Regions from separate parts of the Streptomyces sp. NBC_00207 genome, predicted to be linked through region 1. Evidence: riboswitches for the same ligand, from Rfam matches in the RefSeq annotation. Region 1 holds a riboswitch; the other holds the start of a gene.

The links. A riboswitch is a leader RNA that binds a small molecule or an ion and turns the genes downstream of it on or off. The one in region 1 is predicted to bind S-adenosylmethionine.
Region 2: linked by a shared signal. The riboswitch ahead of thrC (threonine synthase) and the one ahead of OG472_RS14775 (aminotransferase class V-fold PLP-dependent enzyme) in region 1 are both predicted to bind S-adenosylmethionine.

The regions. Positions count from the first base shown of each region.
Region 1 is NZ_CP130715.1:3,088,899-3,104,064, reverse strand. It holds gene OG472_RS14795 (c-type cytochrome) at 1-475, shown strand, start outside; gene OG472_RS14790 (Rieske 2Fe-2S domain-containing protein) at 472-1,530, shown strand; gene OG472_RS14785 (cytochrome bc complex cytochrome b subunit) at 1,527-3,152, shown strand; gene trpD (anthranilate phosphoribosyltransferase) at 3,318-4,382, shown strand; SAM riboswitch class IV at 4,498-4,614, shown strand; gene OG472_RS14775 (aminotransferase class V-fold PLP-dependent enzyme) at 4,873-6,309, shown strand; gene OG472_RS14770 (Lrp/AsnC family transcriptional regulator) at 6,573-6,854, opposite strand; gene OG472_RS14765 (rhomboid family intramembrane serine protease) at 6,851-7,573, opposite strand; gene OG472_RS14760 (hypothetical protein) at 7,762-8,001, shown strand; gene OG472_RS14755 (NYN domain-containing protein) at 8,042-9,406, shown strand; gene OG472_RS14750 (NlpC/P60 family protein) at 9,659-10,687, shown strand; gene OG472_RS14745 (NlpC/P60 family protein) at 10,909-11,964, shown strand; gene OG472_RS14740 (hypothetical protein) at 12,037-13,155, shown strand; gene OG472_RS14735 (glycosyltransferase family 4 protein) at 13,179-14,321, shown strand; gene OG472_RS14730 (GMC oxidoreductase) at 14,597-15,166, shown strand, end outside.
Region 2 is NZ_CP130715.1:4,477,275-4,492,440, forward strand. It holds gene OG472_RS21105 (PQQ-binding-like beta-propeller repeat protein) at 1-881, opposite strand, end outside; gene OG472_RS21110 (S8 family serine peptidase) at 944-2,137, opposite strand; gene OG472_RS21115 (protease inhibitor I9 family protein) at 2,500-2,841, shown strand; gene OG472_RS21120 (serine/threonine-protein kinase) at 2,945-4,528, shown strand; gene OG472_RS21125 (SDR family oxidoreductase) at 4,566-5,309, opposite strand; gene OG472_RS21130 (phosphoribosylanthranilate isomerase) at 5,395-5,994, opposite strand; gene groL (chaperonin GroEL) at 6,110-7,732, opposite strand; gene OG472_RS21140 (cold-shock protein) at 8,063-8,269, opposite strand; gene OG472_RS21145 (MoaD/ThiS family protein) at 8,684-8,962, opposite strand; gene thrC (threonine synthase) at 9,000-10,274, opposite strand; SAM riboswitch class I at 10,292-10,448, opposite strand; gene OG472_RS21155 (glucosyl-3-phosphoglycerate synthase) at 10,634-11,584, shown strand; gene OG472_RS21160 (trehalose-6-phosphate synthase) at 11,634-13,097, shown strand; gene otsB (trehalose-phosphatase) at 13,358-14,206, opposite strand; gene OG472_RS21170 (DUF3263 domain-containing protein) at 14,258-14,494, opposite strand; gene OG472_RS21175 (extracellular solute-binding protein) at 14,578-15,166, opposite strand, start outside.

The DNA of each region.
Region 1 (15,166 bases):
GGCGCAGATCGACCAGCTGGCGGCGTACATCGCGTCCCTCGGCGCCGGTCCGATCACGCCGACCGCAAAGCAGTACGACCCGGCAGGTGCCGACATCGCCAGGGGTGGTGAGCTGTTCCGCAACAACTGCGCGCAGTGCCACAACTTCACCGGTGAGGGCGGCGCGCTGACGAACGGCAAGTACGCCCCCAACCTTGAGGGTGTCGACCCGAAGCACATCTACGAGGCCATGCAGACCGGCCCGCAGAACATGCCCTCCTTCCCGGACCAGACCATGCCGGAGCAGCAGAAGAAGGACATCATCGCGTACCTCCAGAACGTGAACGGCGAGAAGTCGGTCAGCCCTGGCGGCCTGAAGCTCGGTGGCCTCGGCCCCGTCTCCGAGGGTCTGTTCGGCTGGATCTTCGCCCTGGGTGCGCTGATCGCTGTCGCCGTCTGGGTCGCGGCCCACACCGCTAAGGCCAAGAAGTCATGAGTAGCCAAGAGATTCCCGAAGAGAAGCACCTGCCGAGCGAGCAGGGCGACGCGCACCACGGTGCCGTAGCGGTCGCGGACGACCCGTTCGCCGACCCGGGCCTTCCGGTCCACAAGCCGCGTATCCAGGACATCGACGAGCGGGCGGCGAAGCGCTCCGAGCGCACCGTCGCGATGCTGTTCACGCTGTCGATGCTGGCCACGATCGGCTTCATCGCGTCCTACGTGATCTTCCCGGTCGGAAAGATCGTCTACATCTTCCCCATCGGGAAGGTGAGCGCGCTCAACTTCGCCCTGGGCATGACGCTGGGCACGGCGCTCTTCTGCATCGGCGCGGGCGCGGTCCACTGGGCCCGCACCCTGATGTCCGACGTGGAGGTCGCCGCCGAGCGCCACGAGATCGCCGCTCCGCCGGAGGTCAAGGCTCAGGTCCTGCAGGACTTCCGCGACGGCGCGAGCGAGTCCGGCATCGGCCGCCGGCCCCTGATCCGCAACACGATGCTCGGTGCGCTGGCCATGCTGCCGCTCTCCGCCGTCATGATCATGCGCGACCTGGGCCCGCTGCCCGAGCAGAAGCTGCGCAAGACCGTGTGGGCCAAGGGCAAGCTGCTCATCAACGACAACACGAACGAGCCGCTGCGTCCCGAGGACGTGCTCGTCGGGTCGCTGACCTTCGTCAGGCCGGAAGGCCTGGAGGAGGAGCAGCACGACTTCCAGGTCCAGATCGCCAAGGCCGCCCTGATGATCGTCCGTATCCAGCCGGAGGACATCAAGGACAAGCAGGAGCTGGAGTGGTCCCACGAGGGGATCGTGGCCTACTCCAAGATCTGCACCCACGTCGGCTGCCCGATCAGCCTGTACGAGCAGCAGACGCACCACGTGCTCTGCCCGTGCCACCAGTCCACCTTCGACCTCTCCGACGGCGCCCGTGTCATCTTCGGCCCGGCCGGTCACGCGCTTCCGCAGCTGCGGATCGGCGTGAATGACGAAGGCTTCCTCGAAGCGCTCGGCGACTTCGAAGAGCCCGTCGGTCCTGCATTCTGGGAGCGCGGATGAGCACCAGCGACAACAACGAGCGCAAAGCGCCGGCCGGCGAGCGCGTAGCGGACTGGGCGGACGGCCGCCTGGGCATCTACGGTCTGGCCAAGGCCAACATGCGCAAGATCTTCCCGGACCACTGGTCCTTCATGCTGGGTGAGATCTGCCTCTACAGCTTCATCATCATCATCCTCACGGGTGTGTACCTGACGCTGTTCTTCCACCCGAGCATGAACGAGGTCGTGTACCACGGCTCGTACGTGCCGATGCAGGGCGTCATGATGTCCGAGGCCTTCGCCTCGACGCTCGACATCAGCTTCGACGTCCGCGGTGGTCTGCTGATCCGTCAGATCCACCACTGGGCGGCGCTGATCTTCGTCGCGGCCATGGTCGTGCACATGATGCGCGTCTTCTTCACCGGCGCGTTCCGCAAGCCGCGTGAGGTCAACTGGATCTTCGGCTTCCTGCTGCTGGTCCTCGGCATGTTCACCGGCTTCACCGGTTACTCGCTGCCGGACGACCTGCTCTCGGGTACCGGTGTCCGCTTCATGCAGGGCGCCATCCTGTCCGTCCCGGTCGTCGGCACGTACCTGTCGATGTTCCTGTTCGGCGGGGAGTTCCCGGGCGGCGACTTCGTCGCGCGGTTCTACTCGGTGCACATCCTGCTGCTGCCCGGCATCATGATGGGCCTGCTCGTGGCCCACCTGATCCTGGTCTTCTACCACAAGCACACCCAGTTCGCGGGTCCCGGCAAGACGAACAAGAACGTCGTCGGCATGCCGCTGCTGCCGGTCTACATGGCCAAGGCCGGAGGCTTCTTCTTCCTGGTCTTCGGTGTCATCGCGGCCGTCGCGGCCATCGCCACGATCAACCCGATCTGGGCGCTCGGCCCGTACCGCCCGGACCACGTGTCCACCGGTGCGCAGCCCGACTGGTACATGGGTATGCCGGAAGGCCTGATCCGTGCCATGCCCGGCTGGGAGATCAACCTGTGGGGCCACACGCTCGTCCTGGGCGTGTTCATCCCGCTGCTGCTCTTCCCGCTGGTGCTGGGTGCGATCGCCGTCTGGCCGTTCATCGAGTCCTGGGTCACCGGGGACAAGCGCGAGCACCACATCCTGGACCGCCCGCGCAACGTCCCGACCCGTACGGCCTTCGGTGTCGCCTGGATCGCGGAGTACATCGTGCTCCTCATCGGCGGTGGCAACGACATGTTCGCCCAGTACTTCCACCTGTCGATCAACTCGATCACCTGGTTCGTCCGGATCGGCTTCTTCGTCGTCCCGGTCCTCGCCTTCATCGTCACCAAGCGGATCTGCCTCGGCCTCCAGCGCCGGGACCACGACAAGGTGCTGCACGGTCGCGAGACCGGCATCATCAAGCGTCTGCCGCACGGTGAGTTCGTCGAGGTCCACGAGCCGCTCCCGGCGGGCCAGCTGCACAAGCTCACCGCGCACGAGCAGTACAAGCCGGTCGAGATCGGCCCGACGGTCGACGAGAACGGTGTCGAGCGCAAGGTGAAGGCCACCGAGAAGCTGCGCGCGAAGCTCAGCCAGGGCTTCTACGGTGAGAACAATCAGATTCCGAAGCCCACGGCGGAGGAGTACAAGGAGATCCAGGCCGGCCACGGCCACCACTGATCCCCTGCACGACCGAATGAGGGACTGATTTCAGGTCAGTCCTGGTGTCGCCACGGCGAGAGCCCCGTCCAGTGTCTGGACGGGGCTCTTTGCCGTCTTCCGGGCTGGATAGGCTTAACCCGTCCCATTCGACGTGGAAACCTTGACGACCAGCAGGAGCGGACCATGAACGTTGTGACCCCGGCAGGCGGCGACAGCGTGGCGGCCCGTGGCTGGCCGGGCGTCCTCGACGCTCTGCTGACCGGCCAGGACCTGCGTGCCGACGACACTGCCTGGGCCATGGACCGGATCATGCGCGGGGAGGCCACCGACGCGCAGATCGCCGGCTTCACCGTCGCACTGCGGGCGAAGGGGGAGACGGTCGCGGAGATCAACGGCCTCGTACGGGCCATGTACGAGCACGCCAACCTGATCGAGGTGCCGGGCCGGACGGTGGACATCGTCGGCACGGGCGGCGACGGGGCCAAGACGGTGAACATCTCGACGATGTCGGCGGTCGTGGTGGCCGGAACCGGGGCCAAGGTCGTCAAGCACGGGAACCGGGCCGCCTCCTCGGCGAGCGGCTCCTCGGACGTCCTGGAGAAGCTCGGGGTGAACCTCAACCTCAGCCTGGCGCGGGTCGTGGAGGTCGCCGAGGAGGCCGGCATCACCTTCTGCTTCGCGGTGAAGTTCCACCCGGCGCTGCGGCACGTGGCGGCGGCCCGCAAGGAACTGGGCATCCGGACCTTCTTCAACGCGCTGGGCCCGCTCACCAACCCGGCCCGGGTGCGCGCCCAGGCGACCGGCGTGGCCGACCCCCGGATGGCTCCGATCATCGCGGGCGTGCTCGCCGAACGGGGCTCCTCCGCGCTGGTCTTCCGCGGTGACGACGGCCTGGACGAGCTGACGACGACGGCGACCTCGCGGGTGTGGTGGGTCCGGGACGGCAAGGTGGCGGAGCAGGTCTTCGACCCGCGCGACATCGGCATCGACCTGGTCGACGTCTCGGCGCTGGCCGGCGGCGACCCCGCGCACAACGCGGACGTGGCCCGCCGCCTGCTGGCCGGCGAGACCGGCCCGGTCCGCGACGCCGTGCTGCTGAACTCGGCGGCGGCCCTGGTGGCCCTGGACCCCGGTACGGGCACGCTGGAGGAGCAGCTCGCCGCCGGCATCACCCGCGCGGCGGAGTCCATCGACTCGGGTGCGGCACGTGCGGCGCTGGAGCGGTGGGTGGCGGCCAGCAACGCGTAGCGAGGGCCGGGGGCTCCGCCCCCGACGGCCCGCCGATCGTTTCGAGCCAAGGCCCCGGTCCGCCATTCGGACCGGGGTCTTGCGCACGGAGGATCATGTGGCAGGATGCTGACCAGGTCACGAGTGACAGCGTTTAGGCCCCGGCTTGCTGTCCGGCAACCCTCCTTCCGTGGCGGGGTGCCCCGGGTGATGACCAGGTCGTAGGCAGCAAGGCCTACGGCAAGCGCGGATCCCTCGACACCAGGGGTCCTGGTCTTCTCGAGGAGCTTTTTCCGTGAGCAAGCGAATGCGATAGGGCGACTCCGCCCCTACTTCACCCCTCGGATCAGGGTCACTTCCGTGTACCCCCGCCGACCGTCAGGTCGGGCCCGAGGGCTCTCCCGTACCTCCCCCAGACTCCGTCCGGGGGGACCCCCAGGACGGCCGCACGGCCGTACCCGCGTACGGACACACCGAAGCCATTCAGCCCTGCCTGCCGGGAGATACCGCCATGTCCGCATTCCTGAACGCCGCCGCCGCCTCCGCCTCCGTGGCCACCGCCTCCGTCGCGACCGCCGAGGGTCCCGCCTGTGCCGAGCCGCTGCCGGTGCTCGGCCGGGACGTCACCGTCCCGCTCGTCACCGGCGGCGAGGTCACCTACGCGGCCCTGGACTACGCGGCCAGCGCCCCGGCGCTCCAGCGGGTCTGGGACGACGTGGCCGCCTACGCCCCGTACTACGGCAGCGTGCACCGCGGCGCCGGTTACCTCTCGCAGCTCTCCACCGACCTCTTCGAGCAGAGCAGGGTCACGGTCGCCGAGTTCCTCGACTGCCGCCCCGCCGACCAGGTGATCTTCACCCGGTCCACCACCGACTCGCTGAACCTGCTCGCCGCCGTGCTCCCCGCCGACTGCCAGGTGTTCGTCTTCGAGACCGAGCACCACGCCTCGCTGCTGCCCTGGACGAACGCGCAGGTCACCTACCTCAACGCCCCGCGCACCCCGGACGAGGCCGTCGCCACCCTGGAGCGGGCCCTCGCCGACCGCGAGCCATCCCCTAGCTCTTCGAGCTGGGGAGACCCCAAGGGCCCGGCCCTGGTCTGCGTCACGGGCGCCTCCAACGTCACCGGTGAACTGTGGCCGGTGAAGGAACTCGCCGCCGCCGCGCACGCCCACGGCGCGCGGATCGTCCTGGACGCCGCCCAGCTGGCCCCGCACCACCCCGTCTCGGTCCGGGACCTGGACGTGGACTGGGTCGCCTTCTCCGGGCACAAGCTCTACGCGCCCTTCGGCTCGGGCGTGCTCGCCGGCCGCGCGGACTGGCTGCAGCAGGCCGAGCCGTACCTCGCGGGCGGCGGCGCCTCCCGCAAGGTGGCCCGGCGCGAGGACGGCGGCGTCGACGTCGAGTGGCACACCACGGCCGCCCGCCACGAGGCCGGCTCCCCGAACGTCATCGGCGTCTACTCCATCGCCTCGGCCTGCAAGGCCCTGACCGAGGCGGGCTTCGACAGCCTCGTCGCCCGCGAGCGCCACCTCATCGCGAAGGTCCGCGAGGGCCTGGCGGAGGTCCCGGCGGTCCGCGTCCTGTCCCTCTTCGGAGACGAGGCCCCGCGCGTCGGCGTCATCTCCTTCGTCGTGGACGGCTGGAACAGCTCCCACTTCGCCGCCGCGCTGTCCGCGGAGTACGGGATCGGCGTCCGCGACGGCCTGTTCTGCGCCCACCCGCTGGTCCGCACCCTCCTCGGCAGCGAGCCGCAGGCCCAGGGCGAATGCGGCGCCCCGGAGGCGGCCCCGGGGGAGCGCTCCCTGAACGCGATCCGCGTCAGCTTCGGCGCGGGCACCCCGGACGAGCACGTGGAGCGCTTCGTCCGCGCGGTGAAGGAGCTCGTCGCGGACGGAGCCAAGTGGCAGTACCGCACGGAGGAGGGCCGCTGCGTTCCCGCCGTCTGACGTGCGGCGCCGCTGCACGGGGCTCCGCCCCGGACCCCGCGCCTCAAACGCCGGCGGGGCTGGGATTGGCGGTGGGGCATTGCCCCGCCGGAGTATCTCCTCGGCTCGCGCCCGCAGGCGCGACGACGAGGAGACGTCCCGGAGGGGCCCCGCGGACGGCCGGGCCTACGGGTTCCGCTCCGGGGCACCATCCCAGCCCCGCCGGCGTTTGAGGCGTCGTGAAGCCGGGGCAGGCGGGTCAGTCGCAGACCGCGCCGGAGGCGTCAGGCGTCGAGGCCGATCGCGAACGCCGCTTCCAGGTCGTGCTGGGAGTAGGTGCGGAAGGCCACGTGGGTGTCCGTCGCCTCGACGCCCGGGATCTTGCTGATGCGGCCGGGGATGATGTCCGCCAGGTTCTCGTGGCGGGCCACGCGGACCAGTGCGATCAGGTCGTACGTTCCCGTGACGGAGTAGACCTCGCTGACGCTGTCCAGCGCGGCGATGGACTCGGCGATCTCGGGGATGCGGTCCACGCTGGTCTTGATGAGCACGATCGCGGTGATCACGGCTGGCTGTCTCCCTCGGTGGCCGTCGCTGGTCGCCTCACTCTAGTCGTACCCCGATAGCGGGCCCACGCGTAGAGGAAGCCGACCGAGAAGCCCACCAGATGGGCCAGGTACGCGACCCCGGGGCCGCTTTCCGCCCGGTGCGCGGCCACCCATTGGAGGGCGAACCAGAACAGCAGCACGAGCCACGCCGGGAACCGCAGCGGCAGGAAGAACAAGAAGGGGAACAGGCTCGTCACCCTCGCCCGCGGGAGCAGGAAGAGGAAGGCGCCCAGGACCGCCGAGATCGCTCCGGACGCCCCCACCAGGGTCTGCGGGGATCCCGCGTTGGCCGCCGCGTACGCCGCCAGCGCCACGTACCCCGTGCAGATGTAGAAGACGAGGAACGCCGGGCGGCCCATCCGCTCCTCCGTCATCGCCCCGAAGACGTAGAGGAAGAGCATGTTCCCGAGCAGGTGCAGCCAGCTGCCGTGGACGAACAGGGCCGTCAGCGGGGTCAGCCAGGCGCGCGGGGTGCCCGTGAAGAGCTCGTCCGGGACCACGCCCCAGCGCCGGAAGTACGCGGTACCGGCCGCCAGCAGCTCGTCGCCCGTCCCGTAGACCGGGTTGAGCCCCGAGGCAGGGCCGAGTACGAACACCACACCGCAGCCCGCGATCAGCGCATGGGTGACCACCGGTCCCCGGGCAGCCTCGCGTACGGCCCGCCACCTTACGATCATGTGACAGAGCATGACGCAACGGGACCCACCTGAGGCGGTGGCAGGCCGTAGGGTTACGAGCTGCGGTCCGCCGTCCGAGGAATACCGCCGCAGAGCGACGCCGAGATACGCCGACAGACACGGAGAGCTGCGCGGACGGCGGCGCGGACGGCTTTAATTGAATCAGCTACGAAGGAGAGAGCGGCCTGATGACGGTTCCCCTGCCGACCGACACCACCCGGTGGCGCTGCACCCTGTGCGGCAACCTCACGCGCTTCGACGTCACCCGTTCGTCGAAGGTCGTCGAGTACGTCCACCTGGACCTCGCCGGGGAGCCCAAGGTCGAGGAGCGCGAGGTGGTCAATGAGACCATCGAGTCGGTCCGCTGCCGCTGGTGCAACGCGGTGGACCAGATCGAGCTCGTGGACAGGCCGGGCGCGGACTCCTGACGGAGGCGTGCCCACACGTAGATCACGGTAGGGGTGACGGATTGTGGAGCCAGCAAGCGGCGCTGAGCCGGCCGACGCGGCCGGCGACGCCGCCGAGGCGCTCGACCGCCCGCTGCCGGAAGGCGTGCGGCGGCGGGTCGTCGCGCTCGTCTCGGACGCCTTCGGCGCACTGACGGTCGCGGACCTGCCGGCGCAGTTGCGGCAGTACGCCCGTTTCACCCCGACCCGGCGCGCCAAGTTCGCGGGCAACGCCATGGCCACGGCGGTCGAGACCGACGCCGTGTTCCGAAGCCGGGTCGCCGAGAAACTGCGCGAGGCGCAGGCGGAGCTGGCCGCCGCGCTGGAGTCGGGCGCGCCGCCCGCCGCCGCGGATCCGCTGGACGTGGCGGCCGCCGCGTTCGTCCTGAGGCCGGCCGGCTGGGTCAAGCTGGTGGCCGCCGCGGGCGAGGAGGCGCAGCGCGCCGACGCCGAGCGGGTCGGCGAGGAGACCCGGCGTGAGCTGGAGCGGCTGCGCGAGGAGCTGGCCCACGCCCGGGAACTGCAGCGCACGGGCGGCGAGCACGTGCGCGTGGAGCTGGACGCGGCCCGCAAGGAAGCGGAATCGCTTCAGCGCAAGCTGCGCAGCGCCCTCAGTGACGTCAAGCGCGGCGAGGCGGCCCTGCGCAAGCTGACCGCCGAGGTCGACGGGATCCGCGGCGACGCGGCCACCCGGGTGGCCGCCGCGGAGAGCGAGAGCCGGCGGCTCAAGTCCCGCCTCGCGGAGGTGGAGGCGGCGCTGGAGACCTCGCGCCGGGCCACCCGCGAGGGGCGCAGCATCGAGGACATGCGGCTGCGGCTGCTGCTGGACACCGTGCTGGACGCGGCCCAGGGGCTGCGCCGCGAGCTGGCGCTGCCGCCCGTGAACACGCGCCCGGCCGACACCGTGGACGCGGTGGAGCCGGGCCGGATGACGCCGAAGGACATCGCGGCGCGCGCCCTGTCGGAGACCGATCCTGCGCTGCTGGACCAGCTGTTGGCGCTGCCGCAGGCCCATCTGGTGGTCGACGGCTACAACGTGACCAAGACCGGCTATCCGACGATGCCGCTGGAGAAGCAGCGGCTGCGGCTGCTGGGCGGGCTGTCGATGCTGGCCGCGCAGACGGGCGCGGAGATGACCTGTGTCTTCGACGGGGCGGAACTGGCGGCCCCGGTGCTGCTCGCCCCGCCGCGCGGGGTGCGGGTGCTCTTCTCCAAGGCGGGCGTGACGGCGGACGAGCTGATCCGTCAGCTGGTGCGCGCCGAACCGCCCGGCCGGCCGGTGGTCGTGGTCTCGACGGACCGGGAGGTCGCCGACGGGGTGGCCAAGGCGGGTGCGCGGCCCGTGACGTCCGCTTTGCTACTGAAGCGGCTTTCGCGCGTTTCGTAACTCCCCGCCCGAATGCCGGAATTGACCGGCGCCGTAGCGAACGTACCGTCAAGTGCCCGGCACAGAGCGTGCACTGTAGGTAAAGAACCTGGTCGGAGAGCGGGTTTTTACCTGGCGGGATTTGAACTGATCACAGCAAGGTCACTAGGGTGCGGTCAAACCTTCGTGCGGTAGATCACTCATTCGGAGTGGCGGCGGAGGTGCTGCCGAGTTGCGTTCTTCGGCGGCTCTAGGAAGAAGGAGCTCGCCTCCGTGGCGTCCCACCGTCGACCCAAGCAGCCGAACCGCACTCGTGTGACCGTGCTCGGCGCCACCGCCGCCGCCGTGGTGGCCCTCACCTCCCAGAGCGCCTCCGCCGCTCCGGCGAAGCCGAGCAAGGACGAGGTCAAGACCCAGGTCGACGCCCTCTACGAAGAGGCGGAGCAGGCCACCGAGAAGTTCAACGGGGCCAAGGAGCGCCAGGAGAAGCTCGAGAAGGAGATAGCCCAGCTTCAGGACCAGGTCGCCCGCGGCCAGGGTGACCTCAACGAGCTGCGCAGCACCCTCGGTTCGATGGCCAGCGCCCAGTACCGCAACGGCGGCATCGACCCCTCCCTCGCCCTCCTCCTCTCCGAGGACCCCGACAGCTACCTCGACAAGGCCTCCTCCCTCGAGCACTTGAGCGGCAAGCAGGTCGAGGCGGTCCAGAAGATCCAGGCGAAGCAGCGCAGCCTCGCGCAGCAGCGCCAGGAGGCCGCCGGCAAGCTCGCCGACCTCGACGCCACCCGCAAGGAGCTCGGCGAGAAGAAGAAGGTCTCCACGGAGAAGCTCGCCGCGGCCCAGGCCCTGCTCAACACCCTGACGGCGCAGGAGCGCGCGGCGCTCAAGGACGACGAGGCGCGCGCCAGCCGCGCCGACGGCCAGCGTGTCGACCTCGGCAACGTCAGCGCCTCCGGCCGCGCCGGAGCCGCCCTCGCCGCGGCGAAGACCAAGCTGGGCTTCACCTACCAGTCCGGCGGCACCGGTCCCAACGTCTACGACTGCTCCGGGCTGACGCAGTGGGCGTACAAGCAGGCCGGCGTCAGCATCAGCCGCACCACCTTCACTCAGGTCAATGACGGCACCCGCATCAGCCGCAGCCAGCTCCAGCCCGGTGACCTGGTCTTCTTCTACGGGGACCTGCACCACGTCGGCCTTTACGCCGGCAACAACATGACGCTGCACGCCTCGAACCCGCGCAGCGGCATCAAGTACGAGTCCATGGACAACATGCCGTTCCAGTTCGGCGTCCGCGTCGGCTGACGCGCCGCACACCGCCCATCCGGGCGAATTCCGCGGCCCCTTTGCGACCACACGCCCCGCCGGTGACCTGCGTCTCCTGCGGGGCGTCGCCGTGTGCGCCCTCCGGCGGTCGTTGGTCGGCATGTGACCGTCCGGCTACTGTCTGCCAGCGCGGAACCCGGCACAAGGCCGTCCACGGGGGGCGGACCCGGGCCACACACAGCGGAAGGGAGCGGTTTCACGTGGCGTCCCATCGCCGGAGCGGGCTCGGCAGCCTCGACCGGAGCACGAAGGTCACCGTCCTCACCGCCGCCGCGGCCACGGCCGCGGCCGCCATGGCGGGGGCACCCGCGAGCGCCGCTCCCGGCCTCCCGTACGAGCCGGGCGGCGCGGCGAGGACGGGCGTCAGCGCCCAGGTCGACCGGCTCTTCGAAGAGGCCGAGCAGGCCACCGAGCGCTTCAACGAGGCGGGCGAGAAGGCCGACCGGCTGCGCGCCGAGGTCAACCGGGCCCAGGAGGCGGTGGCCCGCGGTCAGGAGCGCATCAACACCATGCGGGGCGTCCTCGGCACCTTCGCCGGGGCCCAGTACCGCAGCGGCGGCATCGACCCCGCCGTCGGCCTGATGCTGGCCGAGGACCCCGACGCGTACCTGGAGCAGGCCGCCGCCCTCGACCGGCTGACCAGCCGTCAGGCCCGGCAGCTCGACGAACTCCGCGAGGAGCAGCGCAGCCTCGGCCAGGAGCGCCGGGAGGCCTCCCGCAAACTCGCCGAACTCGACGCCCTGCGCTCCGACGTGGCCCGGCACAAGCGCTCCGTCACCGCGAAGCTCGCCGCCGCCCGGCGCCTGCTCAGCACCATGCCGTCCGAGGAGCGGGCCGACTTCGAACGCTCCTCGCGCTCCGGCGGCCGCGCCGACGAGATGCCCGAGATGCCCTTCTCCGGCCCGTCCTCGGGGCGGGCCGCGGCCGCCGTGATGGCGGCCCGGTCGGCGGTCGGCCGCCCCTACGTGTGGGGCTCCACCGGCCCCTCCGGCTTCGACTGCTCCGGGCTGATGGTCTGGTCCTACCGGCAGGCGGGGGTCTCGCTGCCGCGCACCTCGCAGGCCCAGCGGCACGCCGGCCGGCAGGTGCCGCTCTCGCAGGCCCGCCCGGGCGACCTGGTGACGTACCGCTCGGACGCCAGCCACGTCGGCATGTACGTCGGCAACGGCCAGGTGGTCCACGCCCCGTACCCCGGGGCCCGGGTGCGCTACGACCCCGTCGGGATGATGCCCGTCTCGTCGGTGACCCGCCCCTGACCGCCGCCCGCGGAGCCCCGCCCCCGGCCCCGGCCGGGGACCCCTGGTCCGGACCGTGCGTACGATCGGCGGATGCTCCCGGGTCGCCGTCTCGTCCGCGTACTGCCGCTCCTGCTGTGCGTGCTGCTCGCCGGCTGCGCGGCGCGGCCCGCCGACACCACCGCGCGCGACGTCCGCCGGGCCGTGGCCGACTGGTCGCGGGTGCCCCCCGAGGCACTCTCCGGGATCCCCCTCGACGGCTGGACGTACGAGGTCGCCTCGGTGCGGCGGGACGGCGCACGGGCCCTCGTACGGGCCGAGCTGCGCTACCGGCTGGCCGGCTACGACACGGCCCCGGGCGGCTCGGCGCGCGAGCTGGAACTCGCACGCGCGGCGGGCGGCGGCCCCTGGCTGGTGCGGGCCGACCGGCCCGCACCGGGCGCACCGCCGCAGCTGTGGGACCAGGGCCCGGTGTCGGTGGTCCGGGGGACGCACTCCCTGGTCCTGGGCGGCGCCGGGCGGTCCCCCGAGGAGTTGGCCGGGATCGCCGCCGAGGCCGACCGGGCGGTGCCCGCGGCCAGCGCGGCCTGGCCCGGACCCTGGGCGGGACGGGTGGTCGTACTGGTCCCCGGATCCCTGGAGCGGATGGCGCAGCTGCTGGGCCGGCCCGCCGACGAGTACCGGGGCATGGGCGCCGTCACCACCGGCCGGGTCGGCGCCGGACCGGCCCCCGCGGACCGGGTGGTGATCAACCCGGAGGGGTACGCGGAGCTGGGCGAGGCGGGCCGGCGGGTCATCCTCACCCACGAGGTCACCCACGTGGCCACCCGGGCGGCGACCTCCGCGACGACCCCGCTGTGGCTCTCCGAGGGCTTCGCGGACTGGGCGGCGTACCGCGGCACCTCCACCACCCCGGAGCAGGGCGCCCCGGCCCTGGCCCGGGCGGTACGGCGCGGCGCGGTGCCGGCCGGGTTGCCGCGCTCGGAGGACTTCGCCTTCGGCGGCGACCCGGAGGCGCTGGCCGGGGCGTACGAGGGGGCGTGGCTGGCCTGCCGGCTGATCGCGGACCGGTGGGGCGAGGCGGCGCTGGTGGACCTGTACGAGAAGGCGGGGCGCGGGCCGTGGCCGTCGGCGCTGCGGGAGGCGCTCGGGACGGATCCGGCCGGGCTGACCGAGGAGTGGCAGGAGGCCCTGCGGAAGGAGTTCCGCTGAGGGCGTCCGGTACGTTGGCAGCGATGCACAAGACGCTGATCGTGACCAACGACTTCCCGCCGCGACCGGGCGGCATCCAGGCCTTCCTGCACAACATGGCGCTGAGGCTGGATCCCGACCGGATCGTCGTCTACGCCTCCACGTGGAAGCACAGCGCGGAGGGCCGCGAGGCCACCGCGGCCTTCGACGCGGAGCAGCCGTTCCAGGTGGTCCGCGACCGTACGACGATGCTGCTGCCGACCCCGCGCGTGACGCGGCGGGCGGTGGGCCTGCTGCGCGAACACGGATGCGAGTCCGTGTGGTTCGGGGCGGCGGCCCCCCTCGGTCTGATGGGCCCGGCGCTGCGGCGCGCGGGCGCACGGCGGATCGTGGCGACCACGCACGGGCACGAGGCGGGCTGGGCCCAGCTGCCGGCGGCGCGGCAGCTGCTGCGGCGGATCGGCGAGGGCACGGACACGCTGACCTACCTGGGGGAGTACACGCGCTCGCGGATCGCCTCGGCGGTGACGGACCGGGCGGCGGCCCGGATGGTGCAACTCCCGCCGGGGGTGGACGAGAAGACGTTCCACCCGGAGTCGGGCGGGGCGGAGGTCCGGGCGCGGCTCGGGCTGACCGACCGGCCGGTGGTCGTCTGCGTCTCGCGCCTCGTTCCCCGCAAGGGGCAGGACACGCTGATCGAGGCGATGCCGCGGATCCTGGCGGCGGAGCCGGACGCGGTGCTGCTGATCGTGGGCGGCGGGCCGTACGAGGCGGACCTGCGGGCGCTGGCCGTCTCGACCGGGGTCGCGGACTCGGTGGTCTTCACGGGGGCGGTCCCGTGGTCCGAACTGCCCGCCCACTACGGCGCGGGCGACGTCTTCGCGATGCCGTGCCGGACCCGGCGGGGCGGGCTGGACGTGGAGGGGCTCGGCATCGTCTACCTGGAAGCCTCGGCCACGGGCCTGCCGGTGATCGCGGGCGACTCCGGCGGGGCGCCGGACGCGGTGCTGGACGGCGAGACGGGCTGGGTCGTCCGGGGCGGCGCCCCCGAAGACGCGGCGGACCGGATCGTCACCCTGCTGAAGGATCCGGAACTGCGCCGTCGGATGGGCGAGCGGGGGCGTGAGTGGGTCGAGGAGAAGTGGCGCTGGGACCTCCTGGCGGACCACCTCCGTGCGCTGCTGTAGCCGTACGGCCGCGCCGCCGCTGCCGGGGCTCCGCCCCAGACCCTCCCCCAGACTCCGTCCGGGGGGACCCCCACCCCTCAAACGCCGGCGAGGCTGAAATTGTCAGCCGGCGCCGGCAAGATCCAGCCCCTCCGGCGTTTGAGGAGCGGGGTTCGGGGCGGAGCCCTGACGGCGGAGCCGCGGCCGACGGGCTGTGCAGCCATGGCTGACTGTCTCTCAGATACCTGTCAAGACGGCGTCTGGCCGGACGGCTGGATTCCGCCCATGATGCGGCCATGACACCCAATCTGACGCGCCGTCACCTTCTGGGACTCGGCGCACTCTCGACCGCCTCCGCCCTCGGGTTCACCCGGATCGGCCTGGCCTCCGCCGCGGCTTCCGAGCCGGCCGCAGCCCAGTACGCGCCCGCCATAGTCGTCGGCTCCGGTTACGGCTCCGCCGTCGCCGCGCTGCGGCTCGGTCAGGCGGGCGTGCGGACCGTCGTCCTCGAAATGGGCCGGCTCTGGGACACCGCCGGGCTCGACGGCAAGGTGTTCCCCTCCACCTCCGCTCCCGACCACCGCTCCATGTGGTTCCGCACCCGCACCGAGGCCCCGCTCGCCCAGTTCCTCTGGCTCGACGTGGTCAACCGCAACATCAGCCCGTACCCGGGGGTGCTGGACCGGGTGAACTTCGGCGACATGTCCGTGTACGTGGGCCGCGGCGTCGGCGGAGGCTCGCTGGTCAACGGCGGCATGGCGCCCACGCCCCGCCGCTCGTACTTCTCCGAGGTGCTGCCCCAGGTCAACGCCGACGAGATGTACGGCACGTACTACCCCCGCGCCCGGGCCATGCTCGGGGTCAAC
Region 2 (15,166 bases), 1.4 Mb from region 1:
GTGCGCAGCGGGCTCTGCCAGGCCTGGGTGCCGGTCCTGGCGTCCAGCGCGATCAGCCGTGCCGTGCCGCCGCCGGGGCAGTCCTCCACGTACAGCACGCGGTCGGCGGCCCCGTCGAGCGCGCGGACCCGGCAGCCGGCCGGTACCGGCGCCCGCCAGCGTTCGTCGCCCGTGCGCAGGTCCAGGCCGAGGAGGGCGCCCTCCGTCACGGCGACGGCCGTGTCGCCGACCGCGGCCACGGGCACCTCGTCCGCGTCCCGGCCCGGCGCCGCCGGGAGGTCCTTGGCCCACAGCTTCTCGCCGTCGTTCAGGTCCACGGCCAGCACCTTCGCGCCGCAGCCGTCCGGGGTGCGCGCGGCGGCGACCAGCCCGATGTCGTTCGGGATGGTCCGGCTCACGGCGCAGAAGGTGACGTCCCCGCCCGCGCCCAGTCCTCCGGCCGAGCGGCCCCCGCTGTTGTAGAGGTGGAGGCCGTCCGTGCGGACGCGTACGAGCCCCGCCGACGGGCGCAGCCAGGCGCCGACCGGCCGGGCCGACTCCGGCTTCTCCCGCTGCCACCAGGTCCACACGTACGCCTGCGGTCCGCGCATCCCCTCGTACGCCTGCCAGGCGGGCCACAGCGCGGCCAGCGCGACGGTCGCGGCGAGGCACCAGAGCAGCGCGCCCCTGGCGGCACCGCGGGCTCGGGCCAGCAGCACGTACGCGAGGAGCCCCAGGGCGGGGGTGAGCAGGAGCAGCCGGCCCCTGCCCCGGGTCCAGTCGACGAAGGCCATCCGGCCGAGCAGGACGAGGTACAGCACGGTCACGGTGGCGACCGCCGTGCCGGCAACGAACAGGGCGCGCGGCAGCCACCGCGCGCCCTGAGATGTGTGGTTGTCCATGATCCCCCCTGGACGCAGCCTAGTTGGCGTGCCCCTCGGGGGATCCGGTCACCCGGTCCGGGTCAGAGACCGGCGGTGAAGAGCAGCTTGTTCGGGCTGGCGGGGCTGAGCTTGCTCAGCACGTCCTTGGTGGTTTCCTGCTCGAGGAACTCGGCGATCTCTTCGGGCGCGGCGCTCGGGTGCGCCTGCTTGTAGAGGACGGCGACACCGGCGGCGTGCGGTGCGGCCATGGACGTGCCGTCCAGGGCCACGCTGCCACCGCCGAGCTTGGCGGAGACGATGGCCTGGCCAGGTGCGTACAGGGTGACGCACTGACCCCAGTTGGAGAAGTCGGTCTCCTCGTCCCACTGGTTGCTCGCCGCGACCGTGACCACCTTCCCGGCAGACGCCGGCGAGACCCCGCACGCGTCCTTCGCGGAGTTGCCGGCCGCGACGACCGGCAGCACACCCGCGTCGGTGACCGCGTCCGCGGCGTCGTTGACCGCGGCGGACTTGTCCCCGCCCAGGGAGGCGTTCAGCACCGCCGGCTGCTTGGCGTTCTTCGCGACCCAGTCCAGGCCCGCGATGATCCCCGACCAGGTGCCCTTGCCGTCGCAGCCGAGGACGCGAACGCTGACCAGGCTCGCCTTGCTCGCGATCCCGTACGTCTTTCCGGCGACCGTGCCGGCGACGTGCGTGCCGTGGCCCTGGCAGTCCTGCCCGTTGCGCCCGTCACCGATGGCGTCGAAGCCGAAGGTGGCACGGGTGGCGTCGGGCCCGCCGAATTCGGTGTGGTGGTAGTCGATACCGGTGTCGAGGATGTACGCGGTCACCCCGGCGCCGTTGCCCTCGGTGGTGAAGCTGCTGTCCAGCGGCAGGTTCTTCTGGTCGATGCGGTCCTGGCCCCACGAGTCCGACGGGGACCGCATCCCCTCCGCGGAAGCCGGCATCGGCACGGACTGGACCGAGGCGTCCTCCTCGACCGACTTCACCCCCAGGCTGTTGCGGACCAGCGTCAGCTCCAGCGAGTTCAGCGGCACCGCGAAACCGGTCATCGCAGACGTGTAGACGAACGACGGCTTCAGGCCCAGCTTCTTCGCGAGCTTCGCCGCGTCCTGCCCCTTCTCCAGGGTCACGATGTACTTGCCGGGCACCGGGTTGGCCGACTTGACCAGCGGGGCCGGGTCCGGCTCCGGGGCCGCGGCGGAGGCGGTACCGGCCGCTACCGGGGTGACGGCGAGGAGCGTGGCGGTGGCCAGGCGTGCGAGCAGGCGCATGGAAAGAACTCCCTGACGGGGTTGCAGATCGGCATGGGTGAGCCGCCCTCACGGCACCAGGTGCTCCTGCGGGGCGGCCCTCAGCTCCATCGGTGCCACCTCTCGGCGGCTTGAACCACCCGCTCACCTGGATGCCCCTCCGGCGCCCGCGCCGACGCGGGCGGTCGCACGCCGTGCAGAAAGGGTTGTCCCGCTGCGCCTCCACGTCCGCGCCCCGGACCGCGCACCCCACACCACCCCACCAAGATCACCCGTACGGCCCGCCCCCACACCAGGGAGCGCACGGCCAGTGCGCCGCCCGTGCCCCCGCCTCACCCCGGGACCTCGTTGACCTGCACCTCAGCGCGTGGTGCCCTCCCCCCATGCGCAACCGTCTGAGCCGAGCCCTGCCCGTGGCCGTCGCCGTCCTGGCTGCCGTCACCGTCGCCCTGCCCGTGTCCGCAGCCACCGCCGCCGAATCCGTACCCGTATCGCACACGGCTCCCGCCGACCACGCCACGTACATCGTCACCGTGCACCCCGGCCTCGACCCGGCCGCCGTCGCGGACGCGTACGGGATCACCCCGCTCCACGTCTACCGCGAGACGCTGAACGGCTTCGCCGCCCGCCTCTCCCCCGAGCAGGTCGAGGACCTGCGGGGGACCGCGGTCGTGGAGTCGGTCGAGAAGGACGGCAGCGCGTCCTCGTTCGGCCCCGGCGTCTGACTTCCGCGGGCTCCCCGACCACTCACCGCCCTGTCGCGTTGCTTAAAGTGATGCGGATCAACTCATCGGTTGATCGGGGCGGTCGGGGGGATCGGGGAGGCCGATGAACAGCGCGACCGAGGTGTTCGAGCCGCTGCACGCGGAGGATCCGCAGACCGTCGCCGGGTACCGCCTCGCGGCCCGGCTCGGCGCGGGCGGCATGGGCCGGGTCTACCTTTCGCACACCCCGGGCGGCCGCCCGGTGGCGATCAAGGTGGTCCGGCCGGAGCTGGCCGAAGACCCCGCGTTCCGGCGGCGGTTCCGCCGGGAGGTGGTGGCGGCCCGGCGGGTCCGGGGGGCCTACACCGCCGAGGTGATCGACGCCGACGCGGACGCGGTGCCGCCGTGGCTGGCCACCCTGTACGTACCCGGGCCCTCCCTGTCGGAGGCCGTCGCCAGGCGCGGACCGCTGCCGGTGCCCGCGCTCCTGTGGCTGGTGGCGGGCATCGCCGAGGCCCTGCAGGCCATCCATGCCGCGGGCGTCGTGCACCGTGACCTCAAGCCGTCGAACGTGCTGCTGGCCGCCGACGGGCCCCGGGTCATCGACTTCGGCATCTCGACGGCGTCCGACACCACCGCGCCCACGGCCACGGGCGGCACCATCGGCACGCCCCAGTACATGGCCCCCGAGCAGGCGCTGGCGGGCGAGACCACCCCCGCCACCGACGTCTTCGCGCTGGGTCAGACGGCGGCGTACGCGGCGCTCGGCGAGCCGCTGTACGGCACCGGTCCGTCCATGACCGTGCTGTACCGGATCGTGCACTCCGAGCCCGACCTGTCCCGGCTGCCGGAGCAACTGCAGCCGCTGCTCGCCCGGTGCCTGGCCTCCGATCCCGAGAAGCGGGCCACCCCGACGGAGATCGTGGAGTGGTGCCGACAGCAGCTGGGCGAGGACGCCGACGACACGAGCGGCGGCAGCCCGGCCGTCTGGCGGGAGATCCTGGGGCCTGAGGTGGAGGTCCCGGATCCGGCCCCGCAGCCCGCCACGGGGCCCGCGACGCCGATGGTCTGGGGGCCCACGCCGCAGACGCCGGAGGAACGGCGCAAGAGCCGGCGGCGTGCCGCGGTGGCCGTCACCGCGGCGATGACGGTGGGAACGCTGGTGCTGGGCGGCCTGGCCTGGACGGTCAAGGAATCCGCGAAGCGAATGCTCGACGGGGAGGCGTCCGCGGCCAGGTCCCCCGGCCCGGCCGTGTCCGCCTCGGGCCCGGCCGGCGCGGCCGCCACACCCGGCCCGAGCGCGTCCCAGCCGCCCAAGGCGAACCCGTACCCCGCTTTGCGCCTGGACGACGAGCAGAGCTCGATCACCCTGGGGGAGACGCTCGTGCGCCAGGACCGCAGCGGAGAGATACGCATGAGCTGCAAGAGGAGCATCTGCAGCCTGGAGAGCGACACCGCCACGATCATCATGCTGTACGGCCAGACGCAGGGATCCCTCGACTCGTGCCGGGCCACGCTGGAGCTCACGACCGACCGGAGCTGGACGCTGGCCGGGGCGGCGGGCGGCAGCCAGTTCTGCATCAGGAACAAGGCGGGGGACGTCGGGTTGTACGTGCTCCAGTTCAAGTCGACCGCAGACGTGGCGGGGATGCCCCAATGGATCTCCGGGGACATGACCGTCTGGCGGCAGGCGATGCCCGCGACCTGACGGTCCGTCCCCGCCGGGCCGCCGGCCCGGACGCGGCTCAGAGGCCCGCGCCGCCGGTCGCGTCGACCACCCGCCCCGTCACCCACCGCGCGTCGTCGGAAGCGAGGAAGCCGACGATGTCGGCGATGTCCTCGGGGCGGCCGACCCGGCCGAGCGCGGCGAGCGAGGCGGCGTGCGCCTCGGCCTCCGCGTTGCCGCGCAGCCAGTCGGCGTTGACGTCGGTGTCGACGATGCCGGGGGCCACCGAGTTCACGGTGATCCCGCGCGGGCCGAGGGCCTTCGCCAGGTTGAGCGTGAGGGTGTCGAGCGCACCCTTGGTCGCCCCGTAGGCGAGGATCTCGGGCATCGCGATCCGGGCGGCGCCGCTGGAGATGTTGATGACCCGGCCCCCGTCGCGCAGCCGCCCGAGGGCCTCCTGCACCACGAAGAACGGCGCCCGTACGTTGACGGCGAAGACCCGGTCGAAGTCCTCCTCGGCGACCTGGCCGAGCGGAACGGGCAGTCCTGTGCCGGCGTTGTTGACGATGATGTCGACCCCGTCGAGCCCCAGCGCGTCGTACGCCGCCCAGAGCGCGGCGGCGTCGCCGTGGTGCCCGAGCTGCGCGTGGAGCGCGTGGGCCCGGCCGCCGTCGCCGGTGATCCGCTCCACGGTCTCGCGGGCCGCCGCCTCGTCGTTCGCGTACGTCAGCACGACGGTGGCCCCGTCGGCGGCGAGCCGCTCGGCGATGGCCCGGCCGATGCCCCTGCTGCCGCCCGTGACCAGCGCGTTCTTGTTCTGCATGGGTCCCCCAAATTCCGTAATGATCACTACAGAAAGACCGTAACACGATTTCCGTAACGGTCACTACAAAAACTTGGAGCCCCGGCTAACCGCGCGCGGCCTCGACGAAGGCGCGGATCAACTCCGGCGACTTCACCCCGCGTTCGCGCTCCACCCCGCTGGACACGTCCACACCCCAGGCCCCGGTCACCTCGACCGCCTCCCGCACATTGCCCGGATTCAGCCCGCCGGCCAGCAGCCACCGCCCCTCGGGCGCGGTGAAGTCCGCCGAGCCCCAGTTCCACGGCTTGCCGGAGCCCGGGTCCGGGGCGTCGAGCAGGAGCAGGTCCTCGCCGTACTCGCCGCAGCGCTTCACGTGCTCGGCGGTGGCCCGCAGCAGCGTCCGGCCCCCGGCGCGCAGCGCCGCGAAGTCCTCGGGGCCCTCCTCGCCGTGCAGCTGCACCCCCCGTACGCCGCTCTCCTCGGCGAAGCGGCGCACCTCCTCGACCGCCTGCCCCCGGAACACCCCGACGGTGAGCACCGAGTCCGGCACCCGCGCGGCGAGCTCCCGTGCGGTGGCGGCATCGACCGTGCGCGGACTGCCGGGCGCGAACACGAAGCCCACGGCATCGGCCCCGGCCGCCACCGCGGCATCGACGTCCCGCGCGGTCTTGAGCCCGCAGATCTTGACGAAGAGATCAGCCATGCGCCCAGCCTATGCCGACCCGGCCGGGGGAACGCCCGAGGGCGGCACCCCCCGTGGGGGGTGCCGCCCTCGTTCGAGAACAGCCGATCAACCGGTGGCCGGAGCCAGGGGTCGATCAGAAGTCCATGTCGCCGCCCGGCATGCCGCCCGGGGCGCCGGCGCCGGCCTTCTCGGGCTTGTCGGCGATGACGGCCTCGGTGGTGAGGAACAGCGCGGCGATGGACGCGGCGTTCTGCAGGGCAGAGCGCGTGACCTTCGCCGGGTCGATGATGCCCTCGGCGATCATGTCGACGTACTCGCCGGTCGCGGCGTTCAGGCCGTGACCGATCGGAAGGTTGCGCACCTTCTCGACGACGACGCCACCCTCGAGACCACCGTTGACGGCGATCTGCTTCAGCGGGGCCTCCAGGGCGAGCTTCACGGCGTTGGCGCCGGTCGCCTCGTCACCCTCGAGCTCCAGCTTGTCGAAGACCGCGGAGGCCTGCAGCAGGGCCACGCCACCACCGGCGACGATGCCCTCCTCGACGGCCGCCTTCGCGTTGCGAACGGCGTCCTCGATGCGGTGCTTGCGCTCCTTGAGCTCGACCTCGGTCGCGGCGCCGGCCTTGATGACGGCCACGCCGCCGGCCAGCTTCGCGAGGCGCTCCTGGAGCTTCTCGCGGTCGTAGTCCGAGTCGGAGTTCTCGATCTCGGCGCGGATCTGGTTCACGCGACCGGCGACCTGGTCGCTGTCACCGGCACCGTCGACGATGGTGGTCTCGTCCTTGGTGATGACGACCTTGCGGGCGCGGCCGAGCAGGTCGAGACCGGCGTTCTCCAGCTTGAGGCCGACCTCCTCGGAGATGACCGTGCCGCCCGTGAGGATGGCGATGTCACCGAGCATGGCCTTGCGGCGGTCGCCGAAGCCCGGGGCCTTGACGGCGACGGACTTGAAGGTGCCGCGGATCTTGTTGACGACCAGGGTCGACAGGGCCTCGCCCTCGACGTCCTCGGCGATGATCAGCAGCGGCTTGCCGGACTGCATGACCTTCTCCAGGAGCGGCAGCAGGTCCTTGACCGAGCCGATCTTGGAGTTGACGATCAGGATGTACGGGTCGTCGAGGGACGACTCCATGCGCTCCATGTCGGTGGCGAAGTACGCCGAGATGTAGCCCTTGTCGAAGCGCATGCCCTCGGTGAGCTCGAGCTCCAGACCGAAGGTCTGCGACTCCTCGACGGTGATGACGCCTTCCTTGCCGACCTTGTCCATGGCCTCGGCGATGAGCTCGCCGATCTGGGTGTCGGCGGCAGAGATGGAGGCCGTGGAAGCGATCTGCTCCTTGGTCTCGACATCCTTGGCCTGGGCGAGCAGGGCGGCGGAGACGGCCTCGACGGCCTTCTCGATACCACGCTTGAGGGCCATCGGGTTGGCGCCGGCGGCTACGTTGCGCAGGCCCTCGCGGACGAGCGCCTGGGCGAGCACGGTGGCGGTGGTCGTACCGTCGCCCGCGACGTCGTCCGTCTTCTTGGCGACTTCCTTGACCAGCTCGGCGCCGATCTTCTCGTACGGGTCCTCGAGCTCGATCTCCTTGGCGATGGAGACACCATCGTTGGTGATCGTGGGGGCGCCCCACTTCTTCTCAAGGACGACGTTGCGACCCTTGGGGCCAAGGGTGACCTTGACGGCGTCGGCGAGCTGGTTCATCCCACGCTCGAGGCCGCGACGGGCCTCCTCGTCGAACGCAATGATCTTGGCCATCTGAAGTGGTCCTCCCGGACAGCGGTGGATTGCTCCCAGGACCGCGCCCGCGCCCGCGACGGACGGCCTGCGTGCCCGGCGGTTCCTTCCCACCGGACCCTGCGGGCCTCACCGACCCGGTCCTCGTTCAGTAGCACTCTCACCGGGAGAGTGCTAACGCCAATGATTAGCACTCGACCCCTCCGAGTGCAAGCGGCTCGGGTGAACGCCCCGCCACTACCGGGCACACAACGCGAGGGGCCCACATCCCGTGTCCAGGATGTGGGCCCCTCGTGGGTCTTCCGGGGGTCTTCCACGGAAGACCGAGCGTCGGTGGTCGATGCTCCAGGACTAGCCGAGCGCGAGCTTGACCATGTCCGCCTGCGGACCCTTCTGGCCCTGCGAGATCTCGAACTCGACCCGCTGACCCTCTTCAAGGGTGCGGTACCCGTCCATCTGGATGGCGCTGTAGTGGACGAACACATCCGCACCACCGTCGACCGCGATGAAGCCGTAGCCCTTCTCCGCGTTGAACCACTTGACGGTGCCCTGAGCCATGCCTAACTCCCCTATTACTGGCCCTTGCGCGGGAACGCACTTCGCGTTCCCGGGTCAGAACTTGCGTCGGAACGCGTCGACCGAGGCTGAATGTATCTGCGCGAGTGCTGTCTGCAACAGGTCAATCCGACGAGAATTCTGGACACGGGGAAACATTGAAATAGAGTGAAAATTTGCCATACGTCAGGGCAACTCGGGCCCCGCATATCTCGCCAAAGCCCCATACCGCACTTGCATGTTGACCCGATGTCGACCCTCACGCGACCCGCACATATGCGGCGGGCAAGTCCGGCGGAGGGGACTTCCCCAACTCTACCGCGCCCAATCAAGCAGAATTGCCCCCTCCGCTTTTAGCGGAGGGGGCAATTTCGGTTTGCGCGTGTCACCTATCAGGTGACAAAGGGACCGACGGGATCAGCAGCCGCCCGCGACGGCCGGGATGATCGAGACGCCGGCGCCGTCCGGCGTCTTCGCCTCCAGCCCGCCCTCGAAGCGCACGTCGTCGTCGTTGACGTAGACGTTCACGAAACGGCGCAGCTTGCCCTGGTCGTCCAGGACGCGCGCGGCGATGCCCGGGTGGCTCGCCTCCAGGGACTGGATGACCTCGGCGAGGGTCGCGCCCTCGGCGGGCACCTCGGCCTGACCGCCGGTGTAGGTGCGCAGGATGGTGGGGATGCGGACGTTGACGCTCATGGCGCTACTGCCTTTCCGGTAGAGCAGGGGGAGATGGTCAGGCCAGGCCGGCGGCGCGGAACGCGTCCAGGCTCGGGCGGATGGTGGCGGTCTGCCCGCTCTCCGCGGCCACCGCCTCCAGGGTCTTGAGGCCGTCGCCGGTGTTGAGGACGACGGTGGTCAGCGTCGGGTCGAGCTGCCCGTTCTCGATGAGCTTCTTCGTCACGCCGACGGTCACGCCGCCCGCGGTCTCGGCGAAGATGCCCTCGGTCTGCGCGAGGATCTTGATGGCCTCGACGACCTGCTCGTCGTTCACGTCCTCGACGAAGCCGCCGGTGCGGCGGGCGATGTCCAGGACGTACGGGCCGTCCGCCGGGTTGCCGATCGCGAGGGACTTGGCGATGGTGTTCGGCTTCTGCGGGCGGACCACGTCGTGACCGGCCTTGAAGGCGGTCGACACCGGGGAGCAGCCCTCGGCCTGCGCGCCGAAGATCTTGTACGGCTTGTCCTCGACGAGGCCGAGCTTGATCAGCTCCTGCAGACCCTTGTCGATCTTCGTCAGCTGCGAGCCGGACGCGATCGGGATCACGAGCTGGTCGGGGAGCTGCCAGCCGAGCTGCTCGCAGATCTCGTAGGCGAGGGTCTTGGAGCCCTCTCCGTAGTACGGGCGCAGGTTGACGTTGACGAAGCCCCAGCCCTCGCCCAGCGGGTCGCCGATGAGCTCGGAGCAGAAGCGGTTGACGTCGTCGTAGTTGCCCTCGATGCCGACCAGGTCGCCGCCGTACACACCGGCCATGACGACCTTGCCCTGCTCCAGGTCGTGCGGGATGAACACGCAGGAGCGGAAGCCGGCCCGGGCGGCCGCGGCGCCGACGGCGCCGGCCAGGTTGCCCGTGGAGGAGCAGGAGAGGGTGGTGAAGCCGAAGGCGCGGGCGGCCTCGACGGCGATGGCCACGACGCGGTCCTTGAAGGAGTGCGTCGGGTTGCCGGAGTCGTCCTTGACGTAGAGCTTGCCGGTGACGCCGAGCTCCTTGGCCAGGTTGGCGGCGTCCACGAGCTTGGTGAAGCCCGGGTTCAGGCTCGGCTTGGAGGCCACGTCCGCGGGGACGGGCAGCAGCGGCGCGTAACGCCAGATGTTGTTGGGGCCGGCCTCGATCGCGGCGCGCAGGGCCTTGGGGTCACCGGTCGGGAGGTCGTAGGCGACTTCCAGCGGTCCGAAGCACTCGGCGCACGCGAAGATGGGGCCGAGCTCGAAGCGGGTATCGCACTCGCGACAGGAAAGACCGTTGGCAGGTCCGAGATCGACAGAGGTGGCGACAGTCTGTGCAGCCATGATGGCGAGGCCCTTTCTCCTCATCTTCCCCATGGCGCACTTCGCCATGAGACGGAATTGGCACCTTCCCTAGCCGGGGACCTCGCTGACGTCGCTGACGAGCGATCGCGAGAACCGACTGGAGGGTTGCCGGGGCTTCAACGGGCCGTGTCCCTCTGCCCCTCTGGATGAGCGGTATGGCACCGGCACACGCGCTCTGTGGCGCGCCGGTGCGTTTGTACGCGGGGACCCCCGGCATGCGGTGGTCCTTCGCGTTGTTCAAGACTGTAACCGAAGGGCCGGGCGGTTGAGACAGCCGTCCGAACCGCGAGATGGATCACATAACGGCCGATAACGCCGACAAGCAGGGAGTGCTGAGGGTGCTGGAAGAGGTGGAGCGCTGGCTGGCAGACCGCTCCTGGTCAGCCGCCGACCGACCGCTCGACCAGCTGCTCGACCGGAAACGGGCGGCCGGGACCACGGTCAGCGTGGTGCTGCCCGCGCTGGACGAGGAGGCGACGGTCGGCGCGATCGTCGAGGTCATCCGGCGCGAGCTGATCGAGGGACTGCCGTTCCCCCTGGTGGATGAGCTGATCGTGATCGACTCGGGCTCGACCGACCGTACGGCGGAGGTCGCGGCGAAGGCCGGAGCCCGGGTGGTGCACCGCGACGAGATCCTGCCGAGGATCCCGGCGCTGCCCGGCAAGGGCGAGGTGCTGTGGCGCTCGCTGCTGGCCACCAGCGGGGACATCGTCTGCTTCGTCGACGCCGACCTGCGGGACTTCTCCTCCGCCTTCGTCTCGGGGATCGTGGGACCGCTGCTGACCGAACCGGACGTGCAGTTCGTCAAGGCCATGTACGACCGCCCGCTCGGCGACGCCCCCGGCCAGGGCGGCCGGGTCACGGAACTGGTCGCCCGCCCCCTCCTCAACCTGCACTGGCCGCAGCTGGCCGGCTTCGTCCAGCCGCTGGGCGGCGAGTACGCCGTACGCCGCTCCCTGCTGGAGCGGCTGCCGTTCCCCGTCGGGTACGGCGTCGAGCTGGGCCTGCTGGTCGACGCCCTGCACACGGTCGGGCTGGACGCGCTCGCCCAGGTGGACGTGGGCGTACGCGTCCACCGCCACCAGGGCGGGCAGGCGCTCGGCCGGATGGCCGCGGCGATCTACCGCACGGCCCTGGTGCGCCTGTCGCGCGGGCACCTCCTGCGGCCGGAGCTGACGCAGTTCGAGCGGGGGCCGGAAGGGTTCGTGCCGCGGACGTACCCGGTGGACACCGAGGAGCGGCCGCCGATGCTGGACATCAAGGAGTACGCGCTGCGCCGCGTGGCGTGACGTCGGTCTGGAAAGTTTGAGCGAGTGCGGGCCGGGCTAGGTTCGCCGCATGGCTTCTCAGGTACTCGTAGCCGCCAACCGCGGCCCCCTCTCGTACGCGATCGATGCCGAAGGCGGTCTCAGCGCCCGGCGCGGCGGGGGCGGTCTCGTCTCCGGGCTCTCCGCGGCCCTCGCGGAGCAGCCGGGGGCGCTGTGGATCTGCGCGGCCCTGTCGGAGGCGGACCGGGAGGCGGTCCGCCGGGGGGTGGCCGAGCCGGGCGTCCGGATGCTGGACATCGATCCCACGGTGTACGACGCCGCCTACAACGGCATCGCCAATTCCGTGCTCTGGTTCACACACCACCACCTGTACGACGTCCCGCGCGAACCGGTCTTCGACGCGGAGTTCCGGCGGCGGTGGGGCTCGTACGTCGCGTACAACGAGGCCTTCGCGCGCGCCCTCGCCGAAGAGGCGGCGGAAGGGGCCCGTGTCCTGGTGCAGGACTACCACCTGGCGCTGGTCCCCGGGCAGTTGCGGGAGCTGCGGCCGGACCTGCGGATCGGGCACTTCACGCACACGCCGTGGGCCTCGCGGGAGTTCATGGAGATGATCCCGGACGACATCCAGAGCCAGCTGGTGTGGGGGATGCTCGGCGCGGACCGGCTGGGCTTCCACACGTGGAGGTGGGCGTCCAACTTCGCCACCGGCGCGAGCAGGGACGACGCGGACGGCATCGCGGAGGCGTACTTCCCGTCCGGGTCCCCGGAGCGGGGAGTGTGGCACCGCCGGGCGTCCCCGGACGGGCGCGGCTACGGGAAGCGGCAGTTCACCGAAGTGACCGGCTACCCCCTCGGGGTGGACGCGGACGAACTGCGGGCGCTGGCGCACCGGCCGGAGGTGGACGAGAAGCTGGCGCAGCTGCGGGCGGAGGTCGGCGGCCTGAAGACGATCGCCCGGGTGGACCGGACCGAGCTGTCGAAGAACATCCTGCGGGGGCTGCTGGCGTACCGGGAACTGCTGACGGTCCACCCCGAGTGGCGGGGCCGGGTCGTCCACCTGGCCTCGGCGTACCCGTCGCGGCAGGACCTCGAGGTGTACCGGGCGTACACGCAGTCGGTGCGGGAGCTGGCGGCGGAGATCAACGAGGAGTTCGGGACGGCGGACTGGCAGCCGGTGCTGGTGTCGGTGCAGGACGACTTCGCGCGGTCGCTGGCGGTGTACCGGATGGCGGACGTGGCGCTGGTGAACCCGGTGCGGGACGGGATGAACCTGGTGGCGAAGGAGATCCCGGTGGTGTCGGAGGCGGGGTGCGTGCTGGTGCTGTCCACCGGGGCGGGGGCGTACGAGGAGCTCCGCCAGGACGCGCTGACGGTGAACCCGTACGACGTGTCGGCGACGGCCGAGGCGTTGCACACGGCGCTGGGCATGCCGGACGCCGAGCGTGCGGAACGCACGAAGCGCCTGGCCGCCGCCGCCACGGCCCTCCCCCCGGCCGCCTGGTTCGCAGCCCAACTGACCGACCTCCTGCCGTGACCGGCCACATCAGCCTCGCCGGCGTTTGAGGCGCGGGGGTTCGGGGGCTGGCCCCCGGCGACGGCGCCGCGCCTGACCACGTACTTCGGCGCCCGCGCCGCTGCTGGGGCTCCGCCCCAGACCCTCCCCCAGACTCCGTCCGGGGGGACCCCCACTCCTCAAACGCCGGAGGGGCTGGATTCTCCAGCCTCGCCGGCGTTTGAGGAGCGGGGGTCCGGAGGCTGGCCCCCGCAGCGGTGCGGCAGGGGCCTACGGCCTGGTCAGGCTCGGGCGGCCTTGGCCAGGGCGGCCAGGAAGGCGACCACCTCGCCGGGTCCGGCCAGGACCACGTCGGCCCGCGCGGCGAGCTCGGGGACCTCGGCGGAGCCGCTGCACACCAGCAGGCCCGGGAGGCCGTCGGCCCGGCGTTTCTCGACCGCCGAGTACGCCGCCAGGTCACCCAGGTCGTCGCCCGCGTACAGCACCGCCTCCGCGTCCCGCTCCGCCAGGAACTCCGTCAGGGCGACGCCCTTGTCCATGCCCGGGGGACGGAGCTCCAGGACCGCCCGGCCCGGCTCCACCATCAGCCCGTGCCGCGCCGCCAGCTCCGCCAGGGGCTCGCGCAGGGCCGCGAAGGCCGCCGCGGGGTCCGCGGCCCGGCGGGTGTGCACGGCCAGCGCCCGGCCCTTCTCCTCGATCCAGGTGCCCCGCCAGGCCCCGATCGAGTCGAGGAACCCCGGCAGCTCGGCCCGTACCGCCGCCACCCCGGGGTGCTCGGCCGGGGCGTGCACGATCCCGGTGACCGCGTCCCAGCGCTCCGCGCCGTAGTGGCCGAGGACGACGAGGTGTTCCAGTCCGGGGACCCCGGCGAAGCCCCCGTAGCGGACGGCGACGCCCGCCGGCCGGCCGGTGATCACGGCGACCGAGGCGACCTCGGGGGCGAGTGCGGAGAGGGCCGGGACGGCTCCCGGGTGGGCTCTGGCCTGGTCCGGGTCCGGGACGATGTCGGCGAGGGTGCCGTCGAAGTCCAGGGCGACCACGGACCGGCGGGGTGCGCGGAGCAGGGCTTCGAGTCCCTCGCGTCCGGCTGCGGTGACGGGCATCGGCAGGTCGTGCGGATGGCTCCCCATACGGACGACCCTAACGGCCCGGCCCGGCGACGGCTATGGCACGGGCAGGGGCTATCGCCGGGCCCGCTGGGCCTCGCGGATCCGCCGCAGCCGGTTGACCGTGCCCGGTGCGTGGGCCAGCGCCCGCGGGTCGTCCATCAGCGCGTTGAGCAGCTGGTAGTAGCGGACGGGGGTCATCCCCAGTCCTTCCCGTATGGCCCGTTCCTTGGCTCCGGGCCCGGGCCAGGTACGTCCCTCGTACGCGAGCACCGCGGCCTCCGTGGCCGTCAGCTGCCCGTCGTCCGTCATACCGCCAGATTAACGCCGCACGCCGACAGCGGCCGATGCCGGCATCGGGACCGCCGGCATCGGCCCCGCCGCACCGGCCGGCGCTACCTCGGGTCCGCCGCCCGCGCCGCCGTGGCGATGTCCTCCAGGACCTTCGCCGGCTGTCCGCCCGGCTGGACGGTCTTGCCGATGTCCTGCTTGATGTCCTCGCTGACGCCGGCCCAGGACTTCTTGCCGACCGGGTACAGCCGCGAGCCGGGCAGCGCCGTCAGGAAGGGCTTCAGCTTGGCCGCCTGACCGCTCGTGGCGGCCTGCTTGGCCTGGTAGCCGCTGGTGGTGGCCGGCAGCAGGTCGTACTGGTCCGTGAAGGCCGCCACGTTCTTCGGCTGGTACAGGAAGTCCAGGAACTTCCCGGACTGCTCGCGGTGGCCGTTCTTGAAGGCCATGACCCAGTCCGCGACGCCCATGGCCGGCTCGTCGGACCCGGTGGCGGTCGGCAGCGGCACCATGCCGAACTTCACGCCCTTGGCCTCGGCCTGCTTCATCAGCGACGGGTGTCCGTTGAGCATGCCGACCTCGCCCTTGGTGAAGGCGTCGAAGGCGGCCTGCCGGTCCAGCTTCCCCGGCTCGACGGGTCCGGTCAGCCCCTGGCCGACCATCTTGTCCCGCAGGAACTCCAGCGTCTTGATGTTG